3 regions of the Xanthomonas boreopolis genome follow, and region 2 is predicted to be linked to each of the others. Evidence: predicted binding sites of a transcription regulator. Region 2 holds the regulator's gene; each other region holds the start of a gene.
What was found. The regulator FliA, encoded in region 2, starts transcription of late flagellar genes. The targets are predictions, from matches to a motif close to TAAAGTTTNNCNNNCNNNGGCCGATAA.
Positions count from the first base shown of each region.

Region 1 (10,310 bases), 2.1 Mb from region 2:
GGGGGCACGGTACTTGGGAAGGGAAGGGTTGTTCATCCGCCAGGCAGGTCGTGGTTCGGGATAGCGTACAAGGATCGATGCGGCGGACCATGGGATTCTCCGGCCGGATCCGATCTTCGTCTTCCGGGCCGCCTGCCGGAAGCATCCCCGGAAAGCGGAGGCGGAGCGTGGTCCGTTCGTCCACATATGAACGAACATTTTATATTTGCATGATGCGGCCGGCCGCATTACCCTCCGACCACATTCCAGCAGTGCCGCAGGCCTTGGGAGGGGCGGGCGCATGCATTACAGCGACAACGCCACGGTTGCGTCCGGCAACCTGGCCCGCACGGCCCTGGTGCCGTTGGTGCTGATCGTCAGCCTGTTCTTCTTCTGGGGCGTGGCGAACAACCTCAACGACATCCTGATCAAGCAATTCAAGAAGGCCTTCGAACTGTCGGACCTGCAGGCCGGGCTGGTGCAGAGCGCGTTCTACCTGGGCTATTTCGTGTTCGCGATGCCCGCGGCGATGTTCATGCGCCGCTACAGCTACAAGGCGGCGGTGGTGCTCGGGCTGCTGCTGTACGCGGCCGGCGCGTTCCTGTTCTACCCGGCGGCGCAGGAGCATGCCTACGGCCTGTTCCTGCTGGCGCTGTTCGTGATCGCCAGCGGCCTGGCGTTCCTGGAGACCACCGCCAACCCGCTGGTGACCGTGCTCGGCCCGGCCGAAGGCGCGGCGCGGCGGTTGAACCTGGCGCAGGCGTTCAATCCGCTCGGCTCGATCACCGGCGTGCTGATCGGCCAGCACTTCATCTTCTCCGGGGTGGAGCACAGCGCGCAGGAGCTGGCGGCGATGGCGCCCGCCGCGCGCGAGGCCTATTTCGCCGCCGAGTCCGCGGCGGTGCAGGGGCCGTACCTGACGATCGGCATCGTGGTGGTGCTGTGGGCGGTGCTGGTCGCCTGCGTGAAATTCCCGGCCACGCACGGCGAGGCCGGGGCGGCGGCCACCGGCCGCTCGCAGCTGGGCGCGCTGCTGCGCAACCGCCTGTTCGTGTTCGCGGTGGCGGCGCAGTTCTTCTACGTCGGCGCGCAGGTCGGCATCTGGAGCTACCTGATCCGCTACCTGCAGGACGCGGTGCCGGGCACGCCCGAGAAGACCGCGGCCGGCTTCCTGACCCTGTCGCTGGTGCTGTTCATGGCCGGGCGCTTCATCGGCACGGCGCTGCTGCGGCTGGTGCCGCCGGCGCGCCTGCTGGCCGCGTTCGCGGCGATCGACCTGGCGCTGTGCGCGGTGGCCATCGCGTTGCCGGGCTGGATCGGCCTGTACGCGCTGGTCGCCGCCAGCCTCTTCATGTCGGTGATGTTCCCGACCATCTTCGCGCTCGGCCTGGACGGGCTGGACGACGACCGCCGCAAGCTCGGTTCCTCGCTGCTGGTGATGGCGATCATCGGCGGCGCGCTGCTGACCGCGCTGATGGGCGGCGTCTCCGACCTGGCCGGCATCCACTGGGCCATCGCGGTGCCGGCGCTGTGCTTCGCGGTGATCCTCGCCTTCGCGCTGCGCGCGCGCCGCGCCGTGCCCGCCGCTTCCGGAGCCTGACGAATGCCGCGCCATTGCTACGTGCTGGACCTGTACGACGATCCGGCGTTGATCGCCGAGTACGAACGCTGGCATCGCGCCGACACGGTATGGCCGGAGATCGTCGCCTCGCTGTCCGGGGCCGGCATCCGCGAGCTGGAGATCTTCCGCAGCGGCGACCGGCTGGTGATGCTGATGGACGTGGACGAGGACTACTCGCCGGAGGCCAAGGCGAAGGCCGATGCGGCCAACCCGCGCGTGCAGGCTTGGGAAGAACTGATGTGGCGCTTCCAGAAGCCGTTGCCGGGTTCCGCGCCTGGGGAGAAGTGGCGCGAGGCTCTGCGGATCTTCGCGTTGAGCGAGGCGGTGATGGTGCAGGGCGGCCGCGCGACGGCGTAAGCGCTGCGAGCAGGGCCTGCCATCAGGCCGAACTCGTCATTCCCGCTTTCGCGGGAATGACGAGGGATGCTCCGAGGGGACTCAACCCTTCGCCAGATCCTCTACCCAGAAGCGCCCGTCCGGATACCGGAACTCGGCGATCGATGCCGCATGCATCTCGGCCGAGAACCCCGGCGCCTGGGGCGCCAGGTAGCGGCCGCGCTCGATCCGCACCGGGTCGACGAAGTGCTGGTGCAGGTGGTCGACGAACTCGATCGCGCGGTCCTCCTTGCGCCCGGTGATCGCCACGAAATCGGCCATCGCCAGGTGCTGCACCAGCTCGCACAGGCCCACGCCGCCGGCATGCGGGAACACGCGCACGCCGAACTTGGCCGCCAGCAGCAGGATCGCCAGGTTCTCGTTGACGCCGCCCACGCGCGCGGCGTCGATCTGGATCAGGTCCACCGCGCCGGCCTGCAGCAGTTGCTTGAACACCACGCGGTTCTGGGTGTGCTCGCCGGTGGATACCGGCACCGGCGCGATGCCGCGGCGGATCGCGGCGTGGCCGAGCACGTCGTCCGGGCTGGTCGGCTCCTCGATCCAGGCGATGTCGAACCGGGCGAGCTGGCGCATCCACTCGATCGCCGGGCCGACGTCCCAGCGCTGGTTGGCGTCCACCGCCATCGCGACGTCCGGGCCGATCGCCTCGCGCGCCAACCGGCAGCGGCGGATGTCGTCCTCGACGCTGGCGCCCACCTTCAGTTTGATGGTGCGGAAGCCGTCGGCCACTGCTTCCTTCGCCAGCCGCACCAGCTTCTCGTCGGAGTAGCCCAGCCAGCCGGGCGAGGTGGTGTAGGCCGGGTAGCCCTGCTCGACCAGTGCGGCGATGCGCTCGGCCTTGTGCGGCTCGGAGGCACGCAGAAGCGCCAGCGCTTCGTCGCGGGTGAGCGCGTCGGTGAGGTAGCGGAAGTCGATCGTGTCGACCAGCTGCTCCGGCGCGAGTTCGGCGATGTAGCGCCACAGCGGCTTGCCGGCCCGGCGCGCGGCCAGGTCCCAGGCGGCGTTGATCACCGCGCCGATCGCCATGTGCATCACGCCCTTTTCCGGGCCGAGCCAGCGCAGCTGCGAATCGTTGGTGAGCCGGCGCGCGAAGCCGCCGAGGTCGGCGACCACATCTTCCACGCGCAGGCCGACGACGTGGTCGGCCAGGGCCGCCACCGCGGCCGTCTGCACGTCGTTGCCGCGGCCGATGGTGAACACCAGGCCATGTCCGGCCAGTCCGTCTGCGGCGTCGGTGCGCAGCACCAGGTAGGCGGCGGAGTAGTCGGGATCGGGATTCATCGCGTCCGAACCGTCGAGTTCGCGCGAAGTGGGGAAGCGGACGTCGTGGGTTTCGAGGGCGACGATGGTGTTCATGGGGATCCAGGTGGAGGGAGATGCTATTTCCTTCTCCCGACGGGAGAGGGGCTTCGAGCGGCATTACGCCTCGCGCGGATGCGCGACGACGGCCTGGCGCTGCCGGCCCAGGCCCTGGATCTCCAGTTCCATCACGTCGCCCGGCTTGAGGTAGACCGGCGGCTTCTGGCCCAGGCCGACGCCCGGCGGCGTGCCGGTGCTGATGACGTCGCCCGGCATCAGCGTCATGTAGCGGCTGATGTGGCTGACCAGCTCGGCCACGCCGAACACCATCGTGCGGGTGCTGCCGTCCTGGTAGCGGTGGCCGTTGACCTCCAGCCACATCGACAGGTCCTGCGGGTCGGGCACCTCGTCGGCGGTGACCAGCCACGGGCCGATCGGGCCGAAGGTGTCGGCGCTCTTGCCCTTGACCCATTGCCCGCCGTGCTCGAGCTGGAACTCGCGCTCGGACAAATCGTTGACCACCACGTAGCCGGCGACGTGCTTCATCGCCTCCTCCAGCGGCACGTCGCGCGCGACGTCGCCGATCACCACGCCCAGCTCGACCTCCCAGTCGGTCTTCTTCGAGCCGCGCGGGATCACCACGGTGTCGTTGGGCCCGCTGATCGCGGTGGTGGCCTTCATGAACAGCACCGGCATCTTCGGCACTTCCATGCCGGATTCGGCGGCGTGGTCGGCGTAGTTCAGGCCGACGCAGATGAACTTGCCGACGCGGCCGACCGCGGCGCCGTAGCGCACCTCGCCGTCCACCTTCGGCAGCGAGGCCGAGTCGAGCGCGCGCAGCCGCTGCAGGCCGCGCGCGGTCAGGTGCTCGCCGGCGATGTCGTCGATGATGCCCGACAGGTCGCGGATGCGGCCCTCGCCGTCGAGCAGGCCGGGGCGTTCCTGGCCGGGTGCGCCGTAGCGTACGAGTTTCATGGGGTTCCTCTTCCTGGAGCGGGATCAGTTGGACCAGCCGCCGTCGATGACGTGGGTCTGGCCGGTGGTGAAGGACGATTCGTCGGAGGCCAGGTAGACGACCAGCTGCGCGATCTCGCGCGGGTCGCCGAGCCGGCCCATCGGCTGGCGGTCGGTGAAGCTCTTCCACACCGCCTGCTCGTCGCCGCCGAGCGCGGCCACGCGCTGCGCCAGCGACGGCGTCTTCACCGTGCCCGGGCAGATCGCGTTGCAGCGGATGCCGCGCGCGACGTAGTCGGCGGCGATCGCCTTGCTCAGGCCGATCACCGCGGCCTTGGTGGCGCCATAGGCGAAGCGGTTGGGCACGCCCTTGATGCTCGAGGCGACCGAGGACATGTTGACGATGCTGCCGCGGCCTCGCGCCAGCATGCCCGGCAGCACCGCGCGGCAGGTGTGGTACATCGCGTCGACGTTGATCGCGAACGAGCGCCGCCAGGCCTCGGCATCGCAGTCCAGGATGCTGCCCTGGTGCACGTAGCCGGCGCAGTTGAACAGCACGTCGAACGGGCCCTGCGCCTCGACCAGCGCCGCGATCGCGGCCGGATCGGTGACGTCCAGCGCCTGCACGGCGATCGCCGGATGCTCGGCGGCCAGCGCATCGAGCGCGGCGGCGTCGACGTCGGTGGCCAGCACCAGCGCGCCCTCGCGCGCGCAGGCCAGCGCGCTCTCGCGGCCGATCCCGGCGCCGGCGGCGGTGATCAGGCAACGCTTGCCTTGCAGACGGTTCATCGGAGACCTCGTGGGAAGTGGAGAAAAGACCCCGCGCATGGACGCGCGGGGCTATTGCGAAGGGCTCGCAGAAACAGGGACCCCGCACAGGGACGTGCGGCGCCTTTGCGAAGGGCTCGCAGAAACAGGGACCCCGCACAGGGACGTGCGGCGCCTTTGCGAAGGACTCGCAAAAACAGGGACCCCGCACAAGGATGTGCGGAGCTTGTGCGAGGGACTCGCCAAAACAGGGACCCCGCACAAGGATGTGCGGAGCTTGTGCGAGGGACTCGCCAAAAAGACCTCATGCCGGCGCCCCGGGCGGCAGCCGGTAGAACGCCGCGGCGTTGTCGGCGAACACCGCCGCTTCGTGGCCCGGCGCATGGCGCTCCAGCAGCGCCCGCGCGATCGCCAGCCAGCGTGCATAGTCCGCGCGCAGCGTCAGTACCGGCCAGTCGCTGCCCCACAGCACGCGCCGCGGGCCGAACTGCGCGAACAGGTGTGCGACATGGCGGTCCAGGGTATCGGCGTCGGCGCCGGGCGCGGCTTCGGTGAGCAGGCCGGAGAGCTTACAGTGCACGTTCGGATGCCGCGCCAGCGCGGCCAGCGCCGCCGCCCAGGCATCGAACTCGCCGGCGGCGATGTCCGGCTTGGCGGCATGGTCGATCACCACGCGCAGCTGCGGATGGCGTCGCAGCCGCGCTTCCAGCGCCGGGACATGGACGCTGCGGACCAGCGCGTCGAAGGCGAGGTCGTGCGCGACCAGCGCATCGAAGGCCGGATCCAGCGCCGGCCGCGCCAGCCACGCGGGATCGGCGAGGTCCTGCACCATCGGCCGCAGGCCCTTGAGCAGCCCGCCGCCGTCGGCACGCAGCGCGGCGATGCGGGCCGGCGCGTCGGTCGCCTCGAAATCCGTCCAGCCCACCACGCCGGCGATGCGCGGCTCGGACTTCGCCAGCGCGAACAGATGGCGCGTCTCGGCCTCGGTGGCCGCCGCCTGCACCACCACGACCCGGTCCACCCCGGCCGCTTCCAGCGCGGCGCCCGCGTGTTCCGGCAGGAAATCGCGATACAGCGGCGCCAACGCCGGCGTCAGCCAGTCGTAGTCGCCGCGCGACAGCTGCCAGAAATGCAGGTGGGCATCGACGCGCTTCATGGCGTGGGCAGGTCGTCCTCGAGCAGGCCCTGCGCGCGCAGGTCGCGCCATAGGTCGGCGGGCAGCGACGCGCGCAGGCGCGCCACGGCGATCTCCACTTCCCGTTGCGTGCGCAGGCCGGCCACGACCGTGGCCACGGCCGGGTGCGCCAGCGGGAACTGCAGCGCCGCCGCGCCGGTATCCACGCCGTGCGCAGCGCAGGCCGCGTACAGCCGCCGCGCATGCGCCAGCGTGCCCGCATCGGCGGGCGCGTAGTCGTAGGTGCTGCCGGGGCCGCGCGGATCGCCCAGCAAGCCCGAGTTGTAGGGGCCGGCGACCAGCAGCGAGAGGCCGCGGCGTTGCGCCTCCTCCAGCAACGCGCGCGCACCCTGCTGTTCGAGCAGGGTGTAGCGGCCGGCGAGCATGACGCAGTCCAGGGCGAACTCGGCCAGCACTTCCAGTGCCACGTCCTGCTCGTTGACGCCCAGCCCGATCGCGCCGCAGGCGCCCTGCGCCTTCAGCTCGGCCATCGCCGGCAACGCCTCGTCCAGCGCCTGGCGCAGCACGCCGGCATGGCGCTCGCCGTGGGTGAGCCGGCCGATGTCGTGCAGCAGCAGGATGTCGATGCGATCGGTGCCCAGGCGTTCCAGGCTGCCCTCGAACGCGCGCAGCACGCCGTCGCGGCTGTAGTCGAACTCGGCGCGCCAACCGGCCACCGCGAAGCCGTCGCGCCCGGCAGGCGCGCCTGGGTCCTCGATCACGCGGCGGCCGACCTTGGTCGAGAGCGTGTAGCCCGCGCGCGGCAGCCCGGCCAGGGCGCGGCCCAGCCGAGCTTCGCTCAGGCCGTAGCCGTAGTAGGGCGCGCTGTCGAAATGGCGGATGCCGCCGGCATGCGCGTCGCGCACCGCGGCGAGCGCGTCGACCTCGTCCACCTCGCTGTAGAGGTTGCCGATCGGCGCGGCGCCGAAGCCCAGCGGAGACACCCGCACCGAAGTCGCGCCGATCCGGCGCGCGGCGTCCGCGGCCGGAGCGGATACCTGCGATGGAAGCGCGGGCGCGCTGTCGTGCATTGGAGAACCCCGCAGGACCGGTTGGTCGGTGATGTTCGTATATGAATATACGAGTCACTGGTAAAAATCATGTTGCGATGCAGCGCGGCCAATCCGGCGCGCTGGCCGTCGCATCCGCGTCATCCAATCGACATGGCCCGGTGGTGTGATGGCGCCATCGCGCCTGGCCTATCGTGCCCTTGCGCAGGCCGTGCCGCCGGTTCGGGCGGCATCCGCCGCGGTCGCTCCTGAAAGCCCCGGCATCCGGGCTAAAGAATCCACTTCCAGCGTCGATACCGGGTGCGTATTTCTGCTCCGGTCTCCCCCATGACGCTCTCGATGGATATCGCCCGCAAGCTCCGCTTCAGCCTGGTCGCCTTGGTGCTGGGCCTGAGCCTGATCGGTTTCGCCTACTGGCGCGTCGGCGCCGGCATCGCCGCCGGCGACGCGCGCGTGGAGCGCTTCCAGCAGGAAGACGCGCGTACCCAGCGCGTGGCCGAGGCCTTTGCCGAGGCGCGCCGGCTGCAGTCGGAGTATGCGCTTTCGTTCTCGGAAGACAGCGGTGCCCGCTTCCGCGCGGCGCTGGAGGCGCTCGAACGCGCCGCCGCCGCGCTGCCGGTCGCGGCGAAGAAGCCCGATCCGCTGCGCGCTGCGCTGAAGGACTACACCGACTCGGGCCGCTCGCTGGACGCGCGCGTCGCCGAACTGGGCCACACCGCCGACGACGGCCTGCAAGGCCAGTTGCGCGATGCCGTGCATGGCGTGGAGGACCTGCTCGCGCGATACGACAACCCGCGGCTGCAGGCCTCGATGCTGACGATGCGCCGGTACGAGAAGGACTTCGTCCTGCGCCGCGAGCAGGCGTTCGCCGACCGGTTCGGCGAACAGAGCATGGCGTTCGAGCTGCTGCTGCAGAAGGCCCGCATCCCGGACGCGCGCAAGAACGAGATCCGCGCGCTGATGCAGCAGTACCAGGAGCGCTTCACCGCCTATGCCGCCTCCCGTTTCGGCATGGACAGCGAGTCGCAGGCGCTGGACGACATCGCCGCGCGCGTGCAGCCGGCGCTGGCCGCCCTGCGCGCGCAGCAGCAGGCGGCGCTGCGCGACGGCCGCGTCCGGCAGGCGCGCGAACGCGCGCACATGGACCTGGTGTTCGTCGCGACCCTGCTGGCGGTCGCGCTGGTGCTGGTCAGCATGCTGGTGCTGTTGCTGCGGGCGATCGTGCGGCCGCTGGCGGCGGCGGTGGACTTCGCCCGCGACATCGCCGATGGACGCCTCGACGGCGCGCTCGCCGTGCGCGACCCGCGCGACGAGATCGGCCTGCTTTCGCGCACGCTGCTGCAGATGCAGGCGAGCCTGCGCGAGCGCATCGAGGCCGGGCGCGCGGTCGCCCGCGAGAACAGCCGCGTGCGCCATGCCCTCGATGCCGCGCAGGCGCCGGTGATGGTGGCCGACGGCGAGGGCACCATCGTCTATGCGAACGCCGCGCTGCAGGCGGCGTTCACCGCGGCGGGCGTCGAATCGGAAGGGCGGATCGGCACGCACCTGGACCTGCTCGGCGAACAGGCCGCGGCCATCGCCCGGCGCGTGGCCGAAGAAGGCACCTCGTGCCAGGAGGAGATCGCGCTCGGCGATACCTGGTTCCTGTTGCGGATCAGCCCGGTGTTCGAGGACGCGGCGCTGATCGGCCTGGTGCTGGAATGGCAGGACCTTCGCCTGGAACGCATCATCGAAGGCGAGGTCTCCGCACTGGTCGCGCGCGCGGCGCAGGGCCATCTCGACCAGCGCATCGCCACCGCGGGCAAGAGCGGCTTCGTCGCGGTGCTGGCCGAGAGCATCAACCGCCTGCTGGGCAGCATGCAGGCGCGCCTGTTCGAGGTCACCCGGGTCATGGACGCGTTCGCGCGCGGCGACCTGCGCGAGCGCATGCGCGGCGAGCACCATGGCGTCTACGCGCAACTGCGCGACGGCCTCAACGCCGCGATCGGGCAGGTCAACGGCATGGTCACCGACATCCAGCATTCCGCGCAGGCCGTGCGCGCCTCGGCCGACGAGATGGCGAGCGGCACTTCCGACCTGTCCACCCGCACCGAACGCCAGGCCAGCGACCTGCAGGCGGCGATGGGCCTGATGGCGCACGTCTCGGCCGAGGTGGACGAGAACATCGGTCGCGCCCAGGCCAGCGCGACGATGGCGGCCGCCGCCAGCGACGCCGCGCGCCACGGCCGCGAAGTCGCCCGTTCGGCGGTGGACGGCATGGGCCGCCTGCGCGGCTCGTCGCGGCGCATCGGCGAGATCGTCGCCACCGTCGACGACCTGGCGTTCCAGACCAACCTGCTCGCGCTCAACGCCGCGGTGGAGGCCGCGCGCGCCGGCACGCACGGCCGCGGCTTCGCGGTGGTCGCCGGCGAAGTCCGCAACCTGGCCCAACGCTCGGCGCAGGCGGCGCAGGAGATCCGCAGGCTGATCGACGAATCCCTGCAGCAGGTCGAGGCCGGCGCCAGGCTGGTGGAATCCACCGGCGCCACCATGGAGGAGATCCTCGAAAAGGCCCAGCGCGTCGCCGAAGTGGTGGAGCAGATCCACCAGGCCTCCGGGCGGCAGGGCACCGCGGTGCGCGGCATCGACGAACGCCTGCGCCGCATGGGCCACGGCACCGAGCAGAACGCCGCGCTCGCCGAGGAGTCCTCGGCCGCCGCCCGCCACCTGCTCGAACAGGCCGACGCCCTGGCCGAGGCGGCCGCCAGCTTCGCGGTGGTGCAACCGCAGGAGTCCTCGGCGTTCCAGGCCGCGTGAGCGGCCGGATCGGCGTGTCGACGCGCGCCGCATTGCGCTGCTGCCCACGATCTCGTGGAAGGGACTTCAGTCCCGACGTCTTGCCGGTGACGCCTGTCGGGACTGAAGTCCCTCCCACAGTGCACACACAGGTGTTCCTTCCTGCGGCCGGCCTCAGTCCTCTTCCGGCGGCAGCACGATGCCGTCGGCGTCGATGGCGAGCTTGCCGGCCATCAGCACCGCCTGGGTGCGGTTGGTGACGCCGAGCTTGCGCAGGATCGCGGTCACGTGGGCCTTGATGGTCGCCTCGGACACGCCCAGGTCGTAGGCGATC
Region 1 is NZ_CP097162.1:4,276,543-4,286,852, reverse strand. It holds gene M3M27_RS19230 (IclR family transcriptional regulator) at 1-36, opposite strand, end outside; gene fucP (L-fucose:H+ symporter permease) at 281-1,579, shown strand; gene M3M27_RS19220 (L-rhamnose mutarotase) at 1,583-1,957, shown strand; gene M3M27_RS19215 (L-fuconate dehydratase) at 2,039-3,352, opposite strand; gene M3M27_RS19210 (fumarylacetoacetate hydrolase family protein) at 3,416-4,270, opposite strand; gene M3M27_RS19205 (SDR family oxidoreductase) at 4,295-5,077, opposite strand; gene M3M27_RS19200 (amidohydrolase family protein) at 5,322-6,173, opposite strand; gene M3M27_RS19195 (aldo/keto reductase) at 6,170-7,222, opposite strand; gene M3M27_RS19190 (methyl-accepting chemotaxis protein) at 7,529-9,997, shown strand; gene M3M27_RS19185 (response regulator transcription factor) at 10,151-10,310, opposite strand, start outside.
Region 1: the regulator FliA is predicted to act here: its motif matches at 7,472-7,498, upstream of M3M27_RS19190 (methyl-accepting chemotaxis protein).

Region 2 (10,310 bases):
ACTACGCGGTCGGCATCGTGGTGTTCGCGATCCTGACCATCATCAACTTCGTGGTCATCACCAAGGGCGCCGGGCGCGTGTCGGAGGTGACCGCGCGCTTCATCCTCGACGCCATGCCCGGCAAGCAGATGGCGATCGACGCCGACCTCAACGCCGGCCTGCTCACCCGCGAGGAAGCCAAGGCCCGCCGCGAGGAGGTGCGCGAGGAGGCCGACTTCTACGGCGCGATGGACGGCGCCAGCAAGTTCATCCGTGGCGATGCCATTGCCGGCATCCTGATCCTGTTCATCAACCTGCTCGGCGGCCTGGCGGTGGGCGTGCTCCAGCACGGCATGCCGTTCGGCGAGGCCGCCTCGACCTATACCCTGCTGTCGATCGGCGACGGCCTAGTGGCGCAGCTGCCGGCGCTGCTGGTGTCCTCGGCGGTGGCGATGCTGGTCACGCGCGCCTCGCGCGCACAGGACATGAGCCAGGCGATGGTCGGCCAGGTGTTCGGGCAGCACAAGGCGCTGGCGATCGCCGCGGCGATCCTCGGCCTGGTCGGGCTGGTGCCGGGCATGCCGAACGTCGCCTTTTTGACGTTGGGCCTGCTGCTCGGTTTCGTGGCGTGGCGGTTGTGGAAGCGCGACGCCGGAACTCCGTCGCCGGGTACGGGCGCCGCGCCGGGCAAACCGGGCGATCCCAAGCTGCCCGGCGCCGCGCCCGCGCCCTCGCCGGAACTGAGCTGGGACGAACTGCGCCCGATCGACCCGCTCGGCCTGGAAGTCGGCTACCGGCTGATCCCGCTGGTGGACAAGAACCAGGGCGGCGAACTGATGGCACGCATCAAGGGCGTGCGACGCAAGCTCACCCAGGACATCGGCTTCCTGATCCCGCCGGTGCACATCCGCGACAACCTGGAACTGACCGCCACGTCGTACCGCCTGCTGATCCACGGCGTGCCGGTGGCGACCGCCGAGGTGCACCCCGACCGCGAACTGGCGCTGGACCCGGGCGGCGCGCTCGGCAAGCTCGACGGCATCAAGGGCAAGGATCCCGCGTTCGGGCTCGACGCCACCTGGATCCAGCCCGGCCAGCGCGCCCAGGCCGAGGCCATGGGCTATACCGTGGTCGATCCCGCCACGGTGATCGCCACCCACCTCTCGCACCTGATCCGCGAGCACGCGCCCGAGCTGCTCGGCCACGAGGAAGTGCAGCAACTGCTCGCCCAGCTCGGCAAGAGCGCACCCAAGCTGGTCGAGGACCTCACCCCCAAGGCGCTGCCGCTCGCCGTCGTGGTGCGGGTGCTGCAGAACCTGCTGGTCGAGCGCATCCCCATCCGCCAGCTGCGCAAGATCGTCGAGGCGCTGGTCGAGCACGCCCCGCATGGCCAGGACCCGGCCATGCTGACCGCCGCGGTGCGCACTTCGCTGGGCCGTTTCATCGTCCAGGAGATCGCCGGCATGTCGCCGGAGCTGCCGGTGTTCACCCTCGCCCCGCAATTGGAACGGGTCTTGCAGGAGTCCGCCCAGGGCGGCGGCAACGTCGCCCTCGAACCCGGCCTCGCCGAGCGCCTGCACCAGAGCCTGGCCGACTGCGTCGGCAAGCAGGAGGCCCGCAACGAGCCGGCGGTGGTGCTGGTCCCCGGCCAGGTCCGCGCCGCGCTGGCGCGCCTGGTCCGGCACAGCGTCCCGCAGCTGTCGGTGCTGGCCTACAGCGAGGTGCCGGAGGACAAGCGGCTGAAGCTGGTGGGGACGATCAGTTGAGGCGGCGATTCGTGATTCGTGCTTGGTGATTCGTGGAAGCAGGCTCCGCGAGCGGAGAGATGGAGATGAGAGCGATGAAGACATCAACTGGAAGCCGCCGGACGGGCTTGAGCCGTGCCGCCGTCGCGAATCACCAATCACCAATCACCAATCACGGCACCCCATGAAGATCAAACGCTTCGTCGCCCCCGACATGCGCACGGCCTTCCGCATGGTGCGCGAAGAGCACGGCCCGGACGCGGTGATCCTGTCCAACCGGCGCACCGAGGAAGGGATCGAGATCGTCGCTGCCAGCAACTACGACGAGGAGCTGGTGCAGCGCGCCCTGGACAACGTGCGCCAGCCGCCGGCGCGCGCCGCCGCGGCGGGCATCGCCGAATCCGCGCCGGCGCGCACGCCAGCCGACGAGATGATCGCCGCGCTTGCCCAGCGCCAGCAGCCCGGGCGTGGCGCGGCCGCCGCGCCGCGCGAACGCGGCGTGCCGGTCGCGGAGAAGCCCGCGGCCCGTGCGAAGGCCGCTTCCGGCCGCGCCCCGGCGCAGTTGCCCGAAGAGATCTTCGCCACGTTCGTGCAGCCCGCGCCGGACGCTCCCGAGCTGCCGGCGTTGCCGCCGATCGCCGCGCCCCGGCCGCTGCCGCCCGCCGAACCGGCCGCGGGCACGCCTTCCCTCGCGCCCGCGCCGTTGCCCAAGCCGCAGGACGACGCCGAACTGCGGCAGCTACGCGAGGAACTGGCGCTGATGCGGCAGATGATCGAGCGCGAGATGAACCGGCTCACCGACGAGCGCCTGCGCGGCTCGCCGGTGCGCGCCCAGGCGCTGGAACTGCTCGACGACTACGGCTTCGACGCCGGCATCACCCGCGACGTCGCCATGCAGATCCCGGCCGACACCGAACTGCACAAGGGCCGCGGCCTGATGCTCGGCCTGCTGTCCAAGCGCCTGCCGATCGCCCCGGTCGATCCGCTCGAGATCGGCGGCGTGATCGCGCTGGTCGGCCCCACCGGCGCCGGCAAGACCACCACCATCGCCAAGCTCGCCGCGCGCTTCGCCGCCCAGCACGCCCCGCGCGACGTCGCCCTGGTCACCACCGACACCCTGCGCGTCGGCGGGCGCGAGCAGTTGCACGGCTACGGCCGCCAGCTCGGCATCGCCGTGCACGAGGCCGACAGCGACCAGGGCCTTATGGCCCTGCTGGAACGCCTGCGCGACTACAAGCTGGTGCTGATCGACACCGCCGGCATGGGCCAGCGCGACCGTGCCCTGGCGGCGCAGTTGAACTGGCTGCGCGCCGCACGCCAGGTCACCTCGCTGCTGGTGCTGCCGGCCAACGCCCACTTCTCGGACCTGGACGAGGTGGCGCGCCGCTTCGCCGGAGCCCGGCCCCAGGGCGTGGTGCTGACCAAGCTGGACGAGACCGGGCGGCTCGGCAGCGCCCTGTCCGTGGTGGTCGACCACCAGTTGCCGATCACCTGGATCACCGACGGCCAGCGCGTCCCCGACGACCTGCACCGGGCCAACGCCGCCAGCCTCGTACTCCGCCTTGAAGATTTGCGGCGCGCTGCCGATAAGCCCTGTACTCCGGAGCACACCCATGCCGTCGCGTGAATACGCCCAGCTGACCAACGCCTACCCGTTGTCCACGACCCGTGCCGAGCCGCTGGGCCCGGTGCGGAGCATCGCCGTGACCGGCGGCAAGGGCGGCGTCGGCAAGACCAACCTCTCGGCCAACCTGGCCGTGGCGCTGGCCGACATGGGCCGGCGCACGCTGCTGCTGGATGCCGACCTGGGCCTGGCCAACATCGACGTGATCCTCGGCCTGCAGCCCAAGCTGACCCTGGCCGACCTGGTCGCGGGGCGCTGCTCGCTGGAAGACGTGATCCTCACCGGCCCGGGCGGCGTGCTGGTGGTGCCGGCCGCGTCCGGCCGCCGCCACATGGCCGAGCTGGCCCAGGCCGAGCACATCGGCCTGGTCAACGTGTTCTCCGAGCTGGAACGCGACCTGGACGTGATGGTGATCGACACCGCCGCCGGCATCACCGACAGCGTGCTCACCTTCTGCCAGGCCGCGCAGGACACGGTGGTCGTGGTCTGCGACGAGCCGGCCTCGATCACCGATGCCTACGCGCTGATCAAGGTGCTCTCGCGCGAGCGCGGCGTGGACCGCCTGCAGATCGTCGCCAACATGGTGCGCGACCCGAACGAAGGCCGGCTGCTGTACGACAAGCTCGCGCGGGTCTGCGAGAAGTTCCTCGGCGACGTCTCGCTCAACTACCTCGGCCACGTGCCCCAGGACGACTGGCTGCGGTTGGCGGTGCAGCGCCAGCAACCGGTGACCAAGCTCTACCCGGGCAGCCCGTCGGCGCAGGCGATCGCCGAGATCGCGCGCCGCACTTCGCGCTGGCAGGCCCCGACCGCGGCGCGCGGCAACGTCGAGTTCTTCCTCGAGCGCATCATCCAGCAGCGCAACGGGGTGGCGGCATGAACGCCGCCGCCCAGTACAAGGCGGTGCAGCGCGCCGGCAGCGCCGACAACGTCTACCAGCACGCCGACCTGGTGCGCCGCATCGCCCACCACCTCGCCGCGCGGTTGCCGGCCAGCGTGGAGATCGACGACCTGATCCAGGCCGGCATGATCGGCCTGATCGAGGCCTCGCGCTCGTACGACGCCGACCAGGGCGCCTCGTTCGAGACCTACGCCTCCATCCGCATCCGCGGCGCGATGATCGACGAGATCCGGCGCGGCGACTGGGTGCCGCGCTCGGTCCACCGCCGCGCCCGCGACGCCGCCGCCACGATCCGCAGGATCGAGCAGGAAACCGGCCGCGCCGCCTCCGCCACGGAGGTCGCCGCGGCGATGGACATGCCGCTGCCGGACTACCTGCGCCTGATGGAGGATGCCGCGCGCGGCCAGGTGCTGAGCCTGGAATCGCGGATCGAGGACCACGGCGAGCTCGATACCACGGCCAAGGGCGGCCCGACCCCGCAACAGATGGTGGAGCGCGGCGAGTTCGGCCGCGAACTGTCCAAGGCCATCTCCCAATTGCCCGAGCGCGAGCAGCTGGTGCTGTCGCTCTATTACGAGCAGGAGCTCAACCTGAAGGAGATCGGCGCCGTCCTCGGCGTGAGCGAATCGCGCGTATGCCAGATCCACGGCCAGGCGATGGTGCGCCTGCGCGGTCGCCTGAAGGTCTTCGAGTTGGCCGATACCGGCGTGGACGATGAAGAATGAGGTCGCCACCGGGGACTCGGGAAAGCAGGGATATCGGCGCTTCTGGTTTTCCACGCCCCCCGGTCCCAGGCCCGCGTCCCGGCCAAGATTTCCGTTTCCCTAGGAGTACCCCGTGAACAAGAACATGCGAATCCTGATCGTGGACGACTTCTCGACGATGCGGCGCATCGTCAAGAACCTGCTCGGCGATCTGGGTTTCACCAATACCGCGGAAGCCGAGGACGGCAATGCCGCGCTGTCCGCGCTGCGCTCGGGGCCGTTCGATTTCGTCATCACCGACTGGAACATGCCGGGCATGACCGGCATCGAACTGCTCAAGACCATCCGCGCCGATCCCAAGCTCAAGGCCCTGCCGGTGCTGATGGTCACCGCCGAGGCCAAGCGCGAGCAGATCATCGAGGCCGCCCAGAGCGGCGTGAACGGCTACATCATCAAGCCGTTCACCGCGCAGACCCTGGAAGAGAAGCTCGGCAAGATCTTCGAGCGGCTGGCGGCCACCGCATGATGGAGAGCGCGATCGAAACCAACGCCGAGCGCGCCGCGCTGATCGAGCGCCTGCACCATGCCCTGGACGCCCTCGAGGGCGGCGACGAGGGCGGCTGGCGCCGGGAAATCGACGCGCTGGCCGCCTGGCGCACGCGCCCGATGATCCAGGGCCTGAGCCGGCTCGCGCGCGAGCTCGGGCAGGCGCTGGGCGAACTGCCGAGCCTGCCGGAGGAAGCCGGCCAGCTGGACGATGCCTGCGCGCGCCTGGACCACGTGGTGCAGATGACCGAACAGGCCAGCCATCGCACCCTGGACCTGGCCGAGGAATGCCGCACGCTCGCCGACCAGCTGCAGGCCGGTGGCCTGGGCGCCGACCAGCAGGCGATCCTGGAGAAGATCCGCCACAACCTCACCGAGATGGCGCTCACCCAGAGCTACCAGGACCTGACCGGCCAGATCATCCGCCGCGTAGCGGGAATCGTGCGGCGCGTGCACGAAGGCTTCGGCGCGCTCGGCCTGCCGCCCAAGGACGGCAAGCCCGACGCGGCGCTGTCCGGTCCCGCGCTGAAGGGGCTGGACCACCACGCCGTCTCGCAGGACGACGCCGACGACCTGTTGTCCGGACTGGGGCTGTAGGAGCCTTGCACGTGAGCATGAGGCGTCCCGAAACGACCGCCATTCCCGCGAGAACGGGAATCCCGGGACGTTGCAATGGGGCAAACCCTGCGAATGGCAGGTCCACGTCGGTGGATTCCCGCCTCACCAGCCATCCGGCTGCTGGAAAGCACTTCGCGGGAATGACGACCAAGGCCTTGCCGACGGTTCCAGGGAGCGAGCGGTCATGAGCGCCGTTCCCGACGACATCGTCGCCGACTTCATCGTCGAGGCCCAGGAGATCCTGGACCGCCTCGGCGAGCAGCTGGTCTCGCTGGAACAGGCGCCGGAGGACGCGACCCAGCTCAATGCGGTGTTCCGCGGCTTCCACACGCTCAAGGGCGGCGCGGGCTTCCTCGGCGTGCAGCCGATGGTCGAACTGTGCCACGCGGCCGAGGAAACCCTGGGCCGCGCGCGTTCCGGGCAGGCGACGCTCGCCCCCCATCACTTCGATGCCGCGCAGCAGTCGCTGGACCACCTGCAGGCGATGCTCGATGCGCTGTCCGCCGGGCGGGAACCGGAGCAGGTGCCGGCGGCGTTGATCGCCCAGTTCGATGCCGGGAGCGAGCCACCGCCGGCGACGGGATCCGGCAAGGCGCAGGCCAGCCCCCCCCAGCCTGCAGCGTCCCACGACGATGGCCTGATCGGCGAGGACGAGTTCGAGTCCCTGCTCGACGAACTGCACGGCCGCGCCGCGCCCGGCACAAAGCCGCTGGCTGCGGCCGTTCCGGCCCCCGGGACCCGGGCATCGGCGCCCGTCGCCAAGCCGGCCGCCGAAGCCGAACACACCGTCCGCGTCGACACCAAGCGCCTGGACGCGATCGTCAACCTGATCGGCGAGCTGGTGCTGGCGCGCAATCGCCTGAAGACGCTGCGCGCGCGCATCCGCGACGAGGAACTCGACCGCGCCGTCAGCACCCTCGACATCGCCACCGCGCGCCTGCAGTCGGCGGTGATGCGCACGCGCATGCAGCCGGTCGGCAAGGTGTTCTCGCGCTTTCCCAAAGTCGCGCGCGACGTCGCCCGCTCGCTGCGCAAGGAGGTCGAGCTGGAACTGGTCGGCGCCGAGACCGAGCTGGACCGCAACCTGGTCGAAGCCCTGGCCGATCCGCTGGTGCACCTGGTCCGCAACGCGATCGACCACGGCGTGGAGGACCCGGACCTGCGCGAGGCCAGCGGCAAGCCGCGCAGCGGCCGCGTGCGCCTGTCGGCCCAGCAGGAAGGCGACTACGTCAGCATCGAGATCCAGGACGACGGCGCCGGCATCGATCCGGAACGGCTGCGCGAGAAGGCGCGCGAGAAGGGCCTGATCGACCACGAGGCGGCCGCGCGCCTGAGCGTGGACGAATGCCTGCACCTGATCTTCCTGCCGGGCTTCTCGACCAAGACCGAAGTCACCGACATCTCCGGGCGCGGCGTCGGCATGGACGTGGTGCAGTCGCGCATCCGCGAGCTGAGCGGCACCATCCAGATCCAGTCGGAACTCGGCCGCGGCACCCGCTTCATGATCCGCGTGCCGCTGACCCTGGCGATCCTGCCGACCCTGCTGGTGCAGGCCGGCGAGGACGTCTACGCGCTGCCGCTGGCGCGCGTCGTGGAGGTGCTGCACGCGCCGCAGACCTCGCTGGGATGGTTCGACGGCCGCGCCGTGCTCGACCGCCGCTCGCATACCTTGCCGCTGGTGGACCTGCGCCGCTGGCTGTCGCTGGATCCGCGCCCCACCCCGCTGTTGACCGTGGTCTTGCTGCAGGCCGGCGATACCCGGTTCGGCCTGGTCGTGGACCAGGTCCGCGGCCGCGAGGAAGTGGTGATCAAGCCGTTGCCGCGCGTGCTGCGCGGCCTTCCCGGCTATGCCGGCGCCACCCTGATCGGCGACGGCCGCATGGCGCTGATCCTCGACGTGGACGGGCTGCGCGCCAGCGACGGTTGAGCGGCCACCGCGATTGCGGGCCCGTTGGTTCCCTGGCGCTCACAACGGCTGGAACGAGCCCCGGTCCTGCAGGAACGTCAAACGGTTGACCCGGTCGACGAAACCGCGGATGTCCGCCGCCTGCCTGTGCGACATCGGCCCCGCCACCAGGAACCGGATCGTGTCGTCCTGCAGCGTCGGCGCCCCGCGCCGCAGCCCGGGCACCAGTTCCTCCGCGCATTCCTGGAATACCGCGCGCCACCGCTCGACCGGCACCTTGTCCAGCAGCACGACCAGCGGTTCATCGGGCCGGGCCTTGCCATGGACCGGGACCTCGAACCCGATGACATGAACGAAATGACGCAGTGGCATGCCGCGAAGATAGCGCTGGCCGTCGCCCGATCCGCCAACGCCCGCTTCACGCGGCTTCACGCCGCTTTGTGACCGATTCCCCCGGCGAAGCGCTATGAAGCGCTATCAAGTCCCCCGCGCCCGCGCCGATACCGCTTGCATGGACAAGCTCAGTCTCACCGGTATCGTGCTGGCGCTGATCGCCGTGGTCGGCGGCAGCGTCCTGAAGGGCGCGGGCCTGGCCTCGCTGTGGTCGCCCGCCGCCTTCCTGATCGTCATCGTCGGCACGCTCGCGGCGATCCTGCTGCACACCTCGCCGGCGATCTTCCGCCGCGCCTTCCGGATCGTCGGCTGGGTGTTCAACCCGCCGGCCAGCCAGCGCGAGGCGCTGCTCGCGCAGATCCTGGAATGGAGCAACATCGCGCGCCGCCAGGGCCTGCTCGGCCTGGAAAGCCAGCTCGACGGCCAGGACGACGCCTTCCTGCGCAAGGGCCTGCAGATGCTGGTCGACGGCGTGGAACCGGAAACCATGCGCCACATGCTGGAGATCGAAGTGTCCAACCAGGAGCGGCAGGACCTCGCCGCGGCGAAGGTGTTCGAAGGCATGGGCATCTATGCGCCCACGCTCGGCATCATCGGCGCCGTGCTCGGCCTGATCGCGGTCATGAAGAACCTGGCCGACCCGTCCAAGCTCGGCCACGGCATCGCCGCCGCCTTCACCGCCACCATCTACGGCATCGCCTCGGCCAACCTGCTGTTCCTGCCGGTCGCGGCCAAGCTCAAGAGCGTGATCCACCACGCCAGCAACGAGCGCGAGATGGTCATCGAGGGCCTGATCGCGATCGCGCACGGCGAGAACCCGCGCAACATCGAGGCCAAGCTGGCCGGTTTCCTGCACTGATGGCCCGCCGCAAGCACCACGAAGAGCACAACAACCACGAGGCATGGGCGATCCCGTACGCCGACCTGCTGACGCTGCTGCTCGCCTTCTTCGTGGTGATGTACGCGATCTCCTCGATCAACGAGGGCAAGTACCGCGTGATGGCCGACGCGCTGACCGCCGCGTTCGGCGGCGCCCCGCGCACCATCAACCCGGTGCAGGTCGGCAACCACCAGCTGCAGGGGTCCGACTGGGACCGGCCCTCGCCGATCAAGTCCGGCGCCAAGGAAGGGCCGACCGCGCCGTCGCCGGCGCCCGACCCCACCCTGCTGCCGTCGATGGCCTCGCAGATGCGCATGCCGGTGTCGCTGCGCGACCAGGACCGGCTGGCGCGCGCGCAGCGGCAGATGGACCAGGTCGCCCGGCAACTCACCCGCGCGCTGGCCCCGCTGGTCGACGCCCGGCTGATCACCGTGCGCCGCCACGACCTGTGGATCGAGGTGGAGATCCACAGCGACATCCTGTTCGCGACCGGCTCGGCCCTGCTCGACCGCAATGCCCGCGACACCCTGGCCAAGCTCGCCACGGTCCTGCGCGAGGCGCCCAACGGCGTGCGCGTGGAGGGCTATACCGACAACCAGCCGATCGCCACCGCGCAGTTCCCGTCCAACTGGGAGCTGTCCACGGCACGGGCCGCCAGCGTGGTGCACCTGTTCGTCGACGAGGGCATCGCGCCGCAGCGGCTGGCGATGGTCGGCTATGGAGAATTCCGCCCGCGTGCCGATAACGCCAGCGAGGCCGGTCGCAACGCGAACCGGCGGGTGGTGCTGATCATCCTCGCCGACTCCGACGCCAGCCTCGCCCCGGAACTGACGCCGCCGTTGCAGGCGACGTCGCCGGACCCCACCAAGGCAACCGAATCGCAAACCGCCGGGGTCGTCCCCGGCAGCCGCGGCGTCAAGAGCGTTCCCGCGGTCATCGAAGGAGTGAACTGATGCGCATCTGGGCGATCGCCAACCAGAAGGGCGGCGTGGGCAAGACCACCACGACGCTGGC
Region 2 is NZ_CP097162.1:2,198,911-2,209,220, reverse strand. It holds gene flhA (flagellar biosynthesis protein FlhA) at 1-1,745, shown strand, start outside; gene flhF (flagellar biosynthesis protein FlhF) at 1,909-3,351, shown strand; gene M3M27_RS09685 (P-loop NTPase) at 3,338-4,228, shown strand; gene M3M27_RS09680 (RNA polymerase sigma factor FliA) at 4,225-4,974, shown strand; gene cheY (chemotaxis response regulator CheY) at 5,087-5,479, shown strand; gene M3M27_RS09670 (protein phosphatase CheZ) at 5,479-6,096, shown strand; gene M3M27_RS09665 (chemotaxis protein CheA) at 6,302-8,044, shown strand; gene M3M27_RS09660 (hypothetical protein) at 8,084-8,455, opposite strand; gene M3M27_RS09655 (flagellar motor protein) at 8,535-9,275, shown strand; gene motD (flagellar motor protein MotD) at 9,272-10,249, shown strand; gene M3M27_RS09645 (ParA family protein) at 10,249-10,310, shown strand, end outside.

Region 3 (10,310 bases), 1.5 Mb from region 2:
AGCCGCCGCATCCGCGAGGAGCTGGCGTCGCTGGAGGCGTTGCCGACCGCCTGCAATGCCGCGCGGCGCACGCAGTTGCTCGCGCCGGCGCGCACGCACCTGGCCGACCTGGAGCGCGTGGAGCACGCCCTGGCGCACGGTGCCGACCCGGTGATGGCCGAGCAGTTGCTGCCGCGCCAGGCCGACAGCGCCTACGACCTGGCGCGACGCGCGCTGTGGTACGCGCGCAAGCAGTGGACGACGTGCGGGTAAGTAGGTTCCGTAGGAGCGGCCTCAGCCGCGATGGGACTCTACCGAGAAAGCAGCGGCCCTGTGGGAGCGGCTTCAGCCGCGACGAGGCCTTCATGCAGATCCCTCTGCAACAGCCTGCACGTCCCTGTGCAGGGGTTCAAATGAGAAAGCCCCTTCGCGGCTGAAGCCGCTCCCACAGGAGCCGCTCCTACGACGGTGAGGCAGACGCGGCGCCATCGCTACGGCGCCGCGTCATCCGGGCCTCACTTCACCGGCTTGCCGTCGGCATCGATCACCTGCACCTCGCCGAGGTTGAGCGCGCGGATCGGCGCCTCGATCTTCCCGAGGTCGCCGACGATCACCCAGGTCATCGACGACGGCGCGACGATCTGCTTGATCGCCGCCTGCGCCTGCGGCTGGCCGATGGCTTCCAGCCGCGCCTTGAGCGTGCGCACGTAGTCGTCGGGGCGGTCGAACTGGACGATGCCCTCGATCGCGCCGAGCACGGCGTGGGTGGTCTCGTAGCTGCCGGGCAGCGCGCGGATGCTCTGGTTCTTGATCTTGTCGACTTCCTCGCCGGTGAGCGGCCTGGCGCCGACCACTTCGCTGGCTTCCTTCAGCACCTCGGCGGCCGACTCGGCGGTCTTGTCGGTCTGCACCGGCGCGTAGAACAGGAACGGCCGCTGGCCCTGCGCGTCCATCAGGAAACTGAAGGCGCCGTAGGCCCAGCGCTTGTCCTCGCGCAGGTTCATGTTGAGGCGCGAGGTGAAGGTGCCGCCGAAGGCGTCGTTGGCGACGCCGATCGCGAGGTCGGCCGGGTCCTTGGTCGAAGGCGCCAGCAGGCCGGCCAGGATCAGCGATTGCGGCGCGTCGTTGCGGTTGATCAGGAACACGCGCGGCTTCGGCTGGGCCGCGACCCGGGCGACGTTCTTCCTGGGTACCGGGGACGCCGGCGCCTTCCAGTCGCCGAACACGGCGTCCAGCTGCGGGATGATCCGCTCCAGCGTGGTGTCGCCGGCGACGAGGATGCGCACGTTGTCCGGGCGCAGCCAGGTATCGTGGAAGCGCTGCAGGTCGGCGGCGGTGAGGCTCCGGATGGCCGCCTCGGTGCCGGTGCCGGTGAACGGGATGCCGTAGGCATGATCGCTGCCGTACAGCAGCGGCGGCAGCGTGCGCAGGGCCAGGCCTTGCGGCTGGGTCTTCTCCTGCGCGATGCCGGCCAGCCACTGGCCGCGCACGCGCTCGATGTCGCCGGCATCGAACGCGGGGTTGCGCACCACGTCGGCGAACAGCTCGAGCGAGGGCCGCAGCTGGTCGTTGAGCGCGTCCAGCGAAGCGCTGCACGCATCGAGGTCGCAGCCGGTGGCGATGCCGGCGCCCAGGCGCTGGCGGCGCTTGGCCACTTCCACCGAGTCCAGCGACTTGGTGCTCTCGCTCATCAGCTGCGCGGTGAAGCTGGCCGTGCCGAGCTTGTGGCCCTGGTCGGCGGCGTAGCCGGCGTCGAACAGCAGTTCGACCTGGGTGACCGGGATGGCATGGCGTTCGGCCAGGACCACCTCGATGCCGTTCTTCAGCCTGCCGCGCTGCAGCTCGGGGAAGCTCAGGCTCGGGAACCGCGTGGTCTGCGGCACGCCCTGGCTGCGGTCGACCTGGCTCCCGGCGACGCGGTAGGCCGCCGGGGCCGGCAGCTTCGGCGACGGCTTGCCGGGCTCGGCGCCGCGCGCGACCACGGCCTTGTCCTCGGCCGCCGGGTCGAAGTCCTCGCCGGCCGGCAGCACGGTCAGCAGGTAGTCGCCCTTGCCGAACCAGGTCCCGGCAGCCTGGCGGACGCTGGCCGGGGTGGCCGCGGCGGCGCGCTCCAGGTCCTTGCGGTAGGCGCCCGGGTCGCCGCGGTAGACCTGTCCCTCGGCCAGGATCACCGCCTTGCCGCTGAAGCCGCCGACCTTCTCCAGCCCGCGCACGAAGCCGGCGCGGTAGCCGACCTGCGCGCGCTGCAATTCGTCGGCGGTCGGGCCCTCGGCGAGGAACTTCTTCAGCTCGTCGTCGATGGCGGCCTCGACCTTGGCCGGGTCCACGCCGTCCTTCACGTCGGCCTGGATCTGCAGCTGGCTGGCCAGCGCGAACGGCTGCAGGCTGGCGGACACGTCGTCCACCAGTTTGTCCCGGTAGACCAGGCGCTGGTACAGGCGCGAGGTCTTGCCGCCGCCGAGCACGGTGGCGGCGAGGTCGAGCCGGATCGCGTCGTCGCTGCCCAGCTGCGGCGCCACCCAGGTGCGGTAGATGCGCGGCTGCGCGACGTGGTCGTGCTGCACGCCGCGGGCCTGGCGGGCCAGCGGCGTGATCCACGGCTGCTGGCGCGGCACCGGCTTGCCGGCCGGGATGTCGCCGAAATACTTCTCCGCCTTGGCCTTCGCTTCGGCCACGGTGATGTCGCCGGCCAGCACCAGGGTGGTGTTGGCGGCGCCGTAGTAGTCGCGGAACCAGTTCTTGACGTCGTCCAGCGAGGCCGCGTCGAGGTCTTCCATCGAGCCGATGGTGTCGTGCTGGTACGGGTGGTTGGCCGGGAACAGGTGGGAGAGGATGTTCTGGTCGACGCGCCCGTAGGGGCGGTTCTCGCCCTGGCGCTTCTCGTTCTGCACGACGCCGCGCTGGGTATCCAGCTCCTTCTGGCCGATCGCGCCGAGCAGGTGGCCCATGCGGTCGGACTCCATCCACAGCGCCATGTCCACCGCCGTGCTCGGCACGGTCTCGAAGTAGTTGGTGCGGTCGAACCAGGTGGTGCCGTTCTGGTCGGTGGCGCCGGCCTGCTCGAACGGGGCGAAGTAGGTGCCCTTGTGGTTCTCCGAGCCGGAGAACATCAGGTGCTCGAACAAGTGCGCGAAGCCGGTCTTGCCGGCCGGTTCGTCCGCGGAGCCGACGTGGTACCAGATGCTGACCGCCACCACCGGCGCCTTGTGGTCTTCGTGCACCACGACGGTCAGGCCGTTGGGCAGGGTGAAGCGCTCGTAGGCGATGTCGGGGATGGCGGCGTCGGCAGTGGTCCGGGCCAAGGAGGCGGGGGCGGCGTCCGCTGGTGGCAGGAAGGCGGGGCCGGCGGCGAGGAGGCCGGCGATCAGCAGAGACAGCGGGCGGGGCATGCGTCGCTCCATGTACGGGTTCGAGCCGTGGAGGCTATGCCTGCGTGGGGGCGGCATGCAAATGTTTTCGGAGGGTATGGAGTGGGGTGTTGGTGGTTGGTTCAAGTGGGGTGGTTGGGGTGGAGCTGGATGTTGTGCGGGTGTCTCTGCGTTATTCGATTTGGTGTCTGGTTCTTCTGCTGTTGTCTTTGTATCAGCGCGCCTGTTGGCTCTCCATCAAGCGGCTTTTTATCGGCTCGCGTGATCTTTCTATCAACCCGGACGATCCTTCTGCCGTCGTTCTCGCGAAGGCGGGAAGCGCTTTTCAGCAGCCGAACGGCTGATCATCCAGTGACTTTCCCCGTCACCTATCCGATCCACGCTATCTCTCTATCGTCATTCCCGCGAAGGCGGGAATCCAGGGACTTTGCTTTGGCTGTTGTGGCCTTTGGCGAGTACAGCCCAAAAGCTTTCGCCTTGCGGCGAGTTACCTTTCTTTGCTTGTGCAAAGAAAGGTAACCCAAAGAAAGCACACCCCGCCTTCGCGCCCGCAGCTGCGCTGCGGGTCCGCGGAGCCGGCGGGATTTTTCGACGGGGCATCCTGCCCCGGCGAAAAACGACGTGCTCGTCCGCTACGCGGCCGAGTCCGGGGCATTCGCCGCGCGGCGAATGCCCGCCCGCCGGGGCGAAGCAGTGCTTCGCCTTTTCCGGCGAGCCCATGCACGTCGCCCTTCGGGTTTTACCCGCCGTCTCCGCCGCTTCGGAGGGGCCCCGGTAAGTCAAAAGCGAAAGCTCAAAGCAAGATCACGAGCAACAGCAACAGCAACAGCAACAGCAGGTCGCTCGCGTTCCACTCAAGCCGCCGACGCGTAGTGCACATCCGGTGTTTGTCGGGCGTGCGATTCGTCGTCCAGCTGGAATACGGCTATCGCCTGGGTGAGCTGGCTGGCCTGGTCTTCCAGGCTGCGGGCGGCGGCGGTGGCTTCTTCGACCAGGGCGGCGTTCTGCTGGGTCATTTCGTCCAGTTGCATCACGGTCTGGCTGACCAGTTCGATGCCGGCCGACTGCTCCTGGGAGGCGGCGGTGATCTCGGCCATGATGCCGGTGACGCGCTCCACCGCTTCCACCACCTGGGACATCGTGCTGCCGGCGCTGGTGACCAGCGCCGAGCCCTGGGCCACGCGCTCCACCGAGTCGTCGATCAACGCCTTGATCTCCTTGGCCGCCTGCGCCGAGCGCTGCGCGAGCGCGCGCACTTCGCTGGCGACCACGGCGAAGCCGCGGCCCTGTTCGCCGGCGCGTGCCGCTTCCACCGCGGCGTTGAGCGCCAGGATGTTGGTCTGGAACGCGATACCGTCGATCACGCCGATGATGTCGGCAATGCGCGCCGAGGCCTCCTGGATCGACGCCATCGTGGCCACCACCTGCTCGACCACGCGGCCGCCTTCGCCGGCGACCTGGCCGGCGTTCTGCGCCAGCTTGTCCGCCTCGCGGGCGTGGTCGGCGTTCTGGCGTACCGTCGAGGTCAGCTCCTCCATCGACGCCGCGGTTTCCTCCAGGTTGGCGGCCTGGCTCTCGGTGCGCTTGGAAAGGTCGGCGTTGCCGGTGGCGATCTCCGCCGCGGCGGTGTCGATCGAACGGGCCGAATGCTGGATCCCGCGCACGATCGCGGCCAACTGCCCGGCGGTGCGGTTGGCGGCGTCGGCCAGGTGGCCGAACGCGCCTTCGTAGCGCGCGTCCACGCGCTGGCTCAGGTCGCCGTCGGCGATCGCGGCCATGATCCGGCCCACGTCGCCCAGGCCGGCGTCCGCCTGCTGCATCAGGCGGTTCAGTGCCCGCACCATCTCGGCGAAGGCGAACTGGTAGCGGGATTCGTCGCCGCGCGCGGAGAAATCGCCATGCGCGGCGGCTTCGGCCAGGCGGGCGATGTCGCCGTTGATCGACGACAGGTTGGCCTTCACCGCATCCAGCGCCTCGTGCAGGCGCGCGCGCTGGCCGGGCAGGCGGCGCATGTCGCGGCGCAGGTCGCCGCGGCCGTACTCGTCCATCACCGCCATCGCGTCGTTGATCGCGTCCAGGTGCTCGAACAGCACGGTGTTGACGCCGCGCGCGAGCGTGCCGTAGTCGCCCGGGAAATCCTCCGGGATGCGATGGCCGATGTCCTCGCCCTGCTGCAGGCGGATCATGGTCTGCATCTCGCCGTTGAAGCGCTGCAGCTGGTGCTGCATCTGGTCCATGCTGGCCAGCAGCTGGCCGGTCTCGTCCTTGGACGTGGCGGCGATCGCGTTGTCGAACCGGCCGCCGGCGATCGCCTCGGCAGTGCGCGTGGCCGCGCGCAGCGGCACGACGATCGACCCGGCGATCAGCCACGACAGGACCGTGATCACCACCACCACGCCGGCGCCGATCAGCGTCACCCAGCCGGTGAATCCCCACGCCTCGCGCTGGATGTCGTCGGCGTAGACGCCCATCGCCAGGATCCAGTTCCACTCGGGGAAGGCGCGTGCGTAGCTGATCTTCGGCAGTTGGGTCTTCTGGCCCGGCTTGGGCGCGGAGTAGTAGCTGAAGCCGTCGCCCTCGGCCACGGCCTTCTGGATGTCGCGGTAGACGTACTCGCCGGCATCGCTGCGGTAGCCGCTCATGTCGGTGCCGGCCTTGCGCGTGGGATGCATCACGATGCGCATCTGCGGGTCGGCGATGAAGAAGTAGTCCACGCCGTTGTTGGTGCGGACCGAGGCCAGCGCCGACCGGGCCAGCGCCTTGGCCTGGGCGGTGCTGATCTCGCCGCGCGCGGCCATGCCGGCGTAGTGGCCGATCATGTCCATGCCCATGTCGACCTGGGTCTTCACGCTCTGCTTGCGCGCCTCGACCAGGTCCAGGTACTGCAGGCGCGCGGCGCCGATGGCCAGCAGGACCACGCCCAGCGCCAGCAGCGCGCAGAGCAGGACGAACTTGCGGGTGACGGGGAGGTCGGCGACGCGGCGGCGCAACGAGGCGAGCGGGTTCATGGAGTGTCTTCGTATTCGAACATCGCCCGCGATATCGGCCCCGGTGGCGGAAAATTGACCGGGCGGCCGGCGGCCGGGCATGACCCCGTTCATGTGGAGCCACCCAGGCCATCCGGCACATCCCGGGGCCCCGGGGTCTTGGCCTAAACTCGACCGCTGTTTCGATAGAGCGGGGGTTCGCGGTGAAAAGACATCTGGTGGGAGTGCTGGCGCTCTCGGCGGCGCCGATGCTGGCGATGGCGGCCACGCCGGCTTTCGACGGCAAGCGCATTTCGCAGGACGTCAAGGTGCTGGCGTCGGACGAGTTCGAGGGGCGCGCCCCGGCCACGGCCGGCGAGGAGAAGACCATCGCCTACCTGGTCGAGCGGTTCCGCGAGGCGGGCCTGCAGCCGGGCGGCGACCTGCAGGCCGGCGGCACCCGCGCATGGACCCAGGCGGTGCCGTTGCAGCGCGCCGACATCGTCGGCACGCCGAAGCTGGCGCTGGGCGTCGCGGGCAAGACGCAGGCGCTGACCCAGGGCAAGGAGATCGCGGTCCGCGCCGCGATGGACGGCTCCACGTCGGTGGACATCGCCAACGCGCCGCTGGTGTTCGTCGGCTACGGCGTCAAGGCGCCGGAGCGCAACTGGGACGACTTCAAGGGCGTGGACCTGAAGGGCAAGATCGCCGTCGTGCTGATCAACGACCCGGACTTCGAGACCGGCCAGGGCGATTTCGACGGCAAGGGCATGACCTACTACGGCCGCTGGACCTACAAGTACGAGGAAGGCGCGCGCCAGGGCGCGCTCGGCGTGCTGATCGTGCACGAGACCGCGCCGGCGTCGTACGGCTGGGCCACGGTCGCCAGTTCCAACACCAACACCATGTTCGACGTGGTGCGAGACGACCCGGCGGCGGCGCACCCGAAGGTCGAGGGCTGGATCCAGCGCGACCTGGCGGTGCAGCTGTTCAAGGACGCCGGCCTGGATTTCGACGCGCTGAAGAAGCAGGCCGCCACGCGCGGCTTCAAGCCGGTGGCGCTCAAGGGCGAGGGCCTGAGCGCGAGCTACCAGGTCAAGCGCGACGTGATCACTTCGCACAACGTGGTCGCGCGGCTGGAAGGCAGCAAGTACCCGGACGAGACGCTGGTCTACAGCGCGCACTGGGACCACATCGGCGTCGGCAAGCCGGATGCGCGGGGTGACACCATCTTCAACGGCGCGCTCGACAACGCCAGCGGCACCGCGGCGCTGCTGGAACTGGCGCGCGGCTTCGCCAACGGGCCCAGGCCGGAGCGTTCGGTGGTGTTCCTGGCGGTGACCGCCGAGGAGAAGGGCCTGCTCGGCTCCGAGTTCTACGCTTCCAAGCCGCTGTACCCGCTGGCCAGGACCGTGGCGGTGATCAACATGGACGGCATGAGCCCGTTCGTGCCCTCGCGCGACTTCGGCATCTACGGCACCGCCAAGCTGGAACTGCTCGACGACCTGAAGACCGTCGCCAAGCAGGGCTGGAACCTGCGCTACACGCCCGATCCGAAGCCGGAAGCCGGCTATTTCTTCCGCTCCGACCACTTCTCCTTCGCCAAGCGCGGCGTGCCGGCGATCTCGTACTCGGCCGGCCAGGACTGGGAGAGCGGCGGCATCGCCGCCGGCAAGGCCGCGGCCGACGACTACACCGCCAAGCGCTACCACCAGCAAGGCGACGAATGGCAGCGCGACTGGACCTTCGCCGGCGCCGCGCGCGACCTGGCGGTGCTGTACAGGCTCGGGATGCAGCTGGCCGACTCGCGCCAGTGGCCGAACTGGAGCCAGGACTCGGAGTTCCGCGCCACCCGCGACGCGAGCGCCGCCGAGCGCAAGTGAGTCCCAACGTCCCTTCCCCCGCTTGCGGGGGAAGGTGCTCCCATGGTGTGTTCTGGACCGGCGCCGACTTCCCTTCCCCCGCCTGCGGGGGAAGGTGCCCGAAGGGCGGATGGGGGATGCGGTAGATCGCTTCACTTGAAGCGCCCTCATCCGGCGCTGCGCGCCACCTTCTCTCCCGTGAACGGGAGAAGGGACCTACCCGAACAACTTCGCCAGCTGCGCCACGGCCGCTTCCGAGGCGGCGCGGTCCGGCGTGGCGTCGGCGTTGCCGAAGTCGCGCGGGCCCTGGGCCTGGACCAGGATGCCGTCGCGGCGCGGCACCACGCTCAGGTTGTGGCCGCGCCAGTACAGGCCATAGTCCACTTCCGGCTGCGGGACCAGCCGTGCGGTCTGGCCGCGCACGGGGACGATGCTCTCGTCGCCTAGCAATGCGCGCGCGCCGTAGCCGGTGGCGTTGACGATCACCTTCTCGCGCAGGTCGGCGAACTGGCGCGGGCTCTCGAACTCGCGCGTGCGCAGTTCGCCGCCGGCCTGCAGGAAGTCGTCCAGCAGCATGCGCGAGTAGGCGCTGATGTTGAAGGTCATCTGCGTGTAGCGGGCGGCGAACGGTACCGGGAAGGGATGTTCGCCGGCGGCGAGGGGCGTCGTCCCGGGGCCCAGGTCGGCGAGCAGCTCGCGTTCCAGGTGCGGATACTCCGGCTCGTGGTCCTCGGCGCCGGGCACGGGCTGGTCGAACGGGACGTCGGAGAGCACGAAGCCGTCGCGCCATTCGATCGGCTCGCCGGGCAGGCCGAGCAGGGTCTGGTAGCGGCGGAACGAGATCCGCGCCATCTCTTCCCAGCGCCTGCGGAATTCGGGCGTGGCGTGCTCGGCCGTGCATACGCGCGAGCCGGGCGACCACACGCCGGTGGCGAAGAACGAGCGCACTTCCGGCGGGCGTTCCTTGGCGTAGATGCGCACGCGCAGGCCGGCGCGCTGCGCCACCAGCGCGGTGGTCAGCCCGATCGCGCCGCAGCCGATCACCGCCAGCCCGTCGCGGGCGCCGGCGGCTTGCGCGAGCCGCACCGCCAGCTCGGCGCTGCCCCACGACAGCGACCAGCCGCTGCCGCCATGGCCGTAGTTGTGGACGACCTGCCTGCGGCCGATGCGTTCGACCTCGATGCGCGGTCCCTGCGCGCGGAACGGCCGCGTGCAGACGCTCAGCGCGACGATGCGGTCGGGCGTGGCGCGGATCGGCGCCAGCGCCCGCGGCCCGGCGAAGCGCGACGCCAGCGGCGGCGGGAGGGGCGCGGCGGCCGGCGCGGCCTTGGCCGGCCCGGAGGCCAGCGCGCCGGTGGAGGCGGCGGCGAGGGCGGCGCCCGCGCCGCGCAGGAAGTGGCGGCGATGCATGGAGATCCTTCGTCCGGGGGAGCGCCGAGCATAGCGCCGCGCCACCGGGCCGGGGGCCGCGCCGGCCGGTTTCCTGCCGGGGAGCGGGATTTCGCGCCCTGGCGGCCGGCTTCCGTCGCCGATTCGGCGGTTCCATCGCATCGCCCGCCACGGCGCCGGCGCACGCGGCTATGCTCGCCCGGCACTCAACCCCGGAAGCCGCCGTGTCCGCCAGCCTCTTCCTGTTCGCGCGCATCCTGTTCGCCTGGATGATCGTGCTGATCGTCGCCAGCAATCTGTGGGACGAGCTGTTCGGCTCGACGGGCTCGGTGTTCACCCTGCTGGTGCTGGTCACCCTCGCCATCGTGCTGACCAACCTGGCCACCCACCTGCGGCGGGTGAAGCTGGCCGCCGGCCGCCTCGGCCACGACACCCTGACCAGCCGCCAGCGCCGCCAGATCGAGGTGCCCCTGGATGCGCCGGAGGCCTTCGCGGTGGTCGAGTCGGCGATCCGCCAGCTGCCGCGCGTGGAGGACGTGCAAAGCTCTCCGGGCAGCCTGCTGATCCGTGCCCGGGTGCGGCGCGACGACCTGCGCGACAACCACAACCCCTCCAGCTGGAACGTGTTCGCGCGCATGAGCATCAGCCACAACAAGGTCCTCGCCACGCTGGCGCCGGGCAACGGCACCAGCAGCGTCACCCTGCTGTGCGAGCCGGACGCCGGCGCCTGGGTGGACCTGTTCCTG
Region 3 is NZ_CP097162.1:707,386-717,695, forward strand. It holds gene M3M27_RS03215 (hypothetical protein) at 1-252, shown strand, start outside; gene M3M27_RS03220 (M16 family metallopeptidase) at 495-3,368, opposite strand; gene M3M27_RS03225 (hypothetical protein) at 3,455-3,691, shown strand; gene M3M27_RS03230 (methyl-accepting chemotaxis protein) at 4,202-6,337, opposite strand; gene M3M27_RS03235 (M28 family metallopeptidase) at 6,538-8,196, shown strand; gene M3M27_RS03240 (FAD-dependent oxidoreductase) at 8,392-9,585, opposite strand; gene M3M27_RS03245 (sensor histidine kinase) at 9,789-10,310, shown strand, end outside.
Region 3: the regulator FliA is predicted to act here: its motif matches at 6,387-6,413, upstream of M3M27_RS03230 (methyl-accepting chemotaxis protein).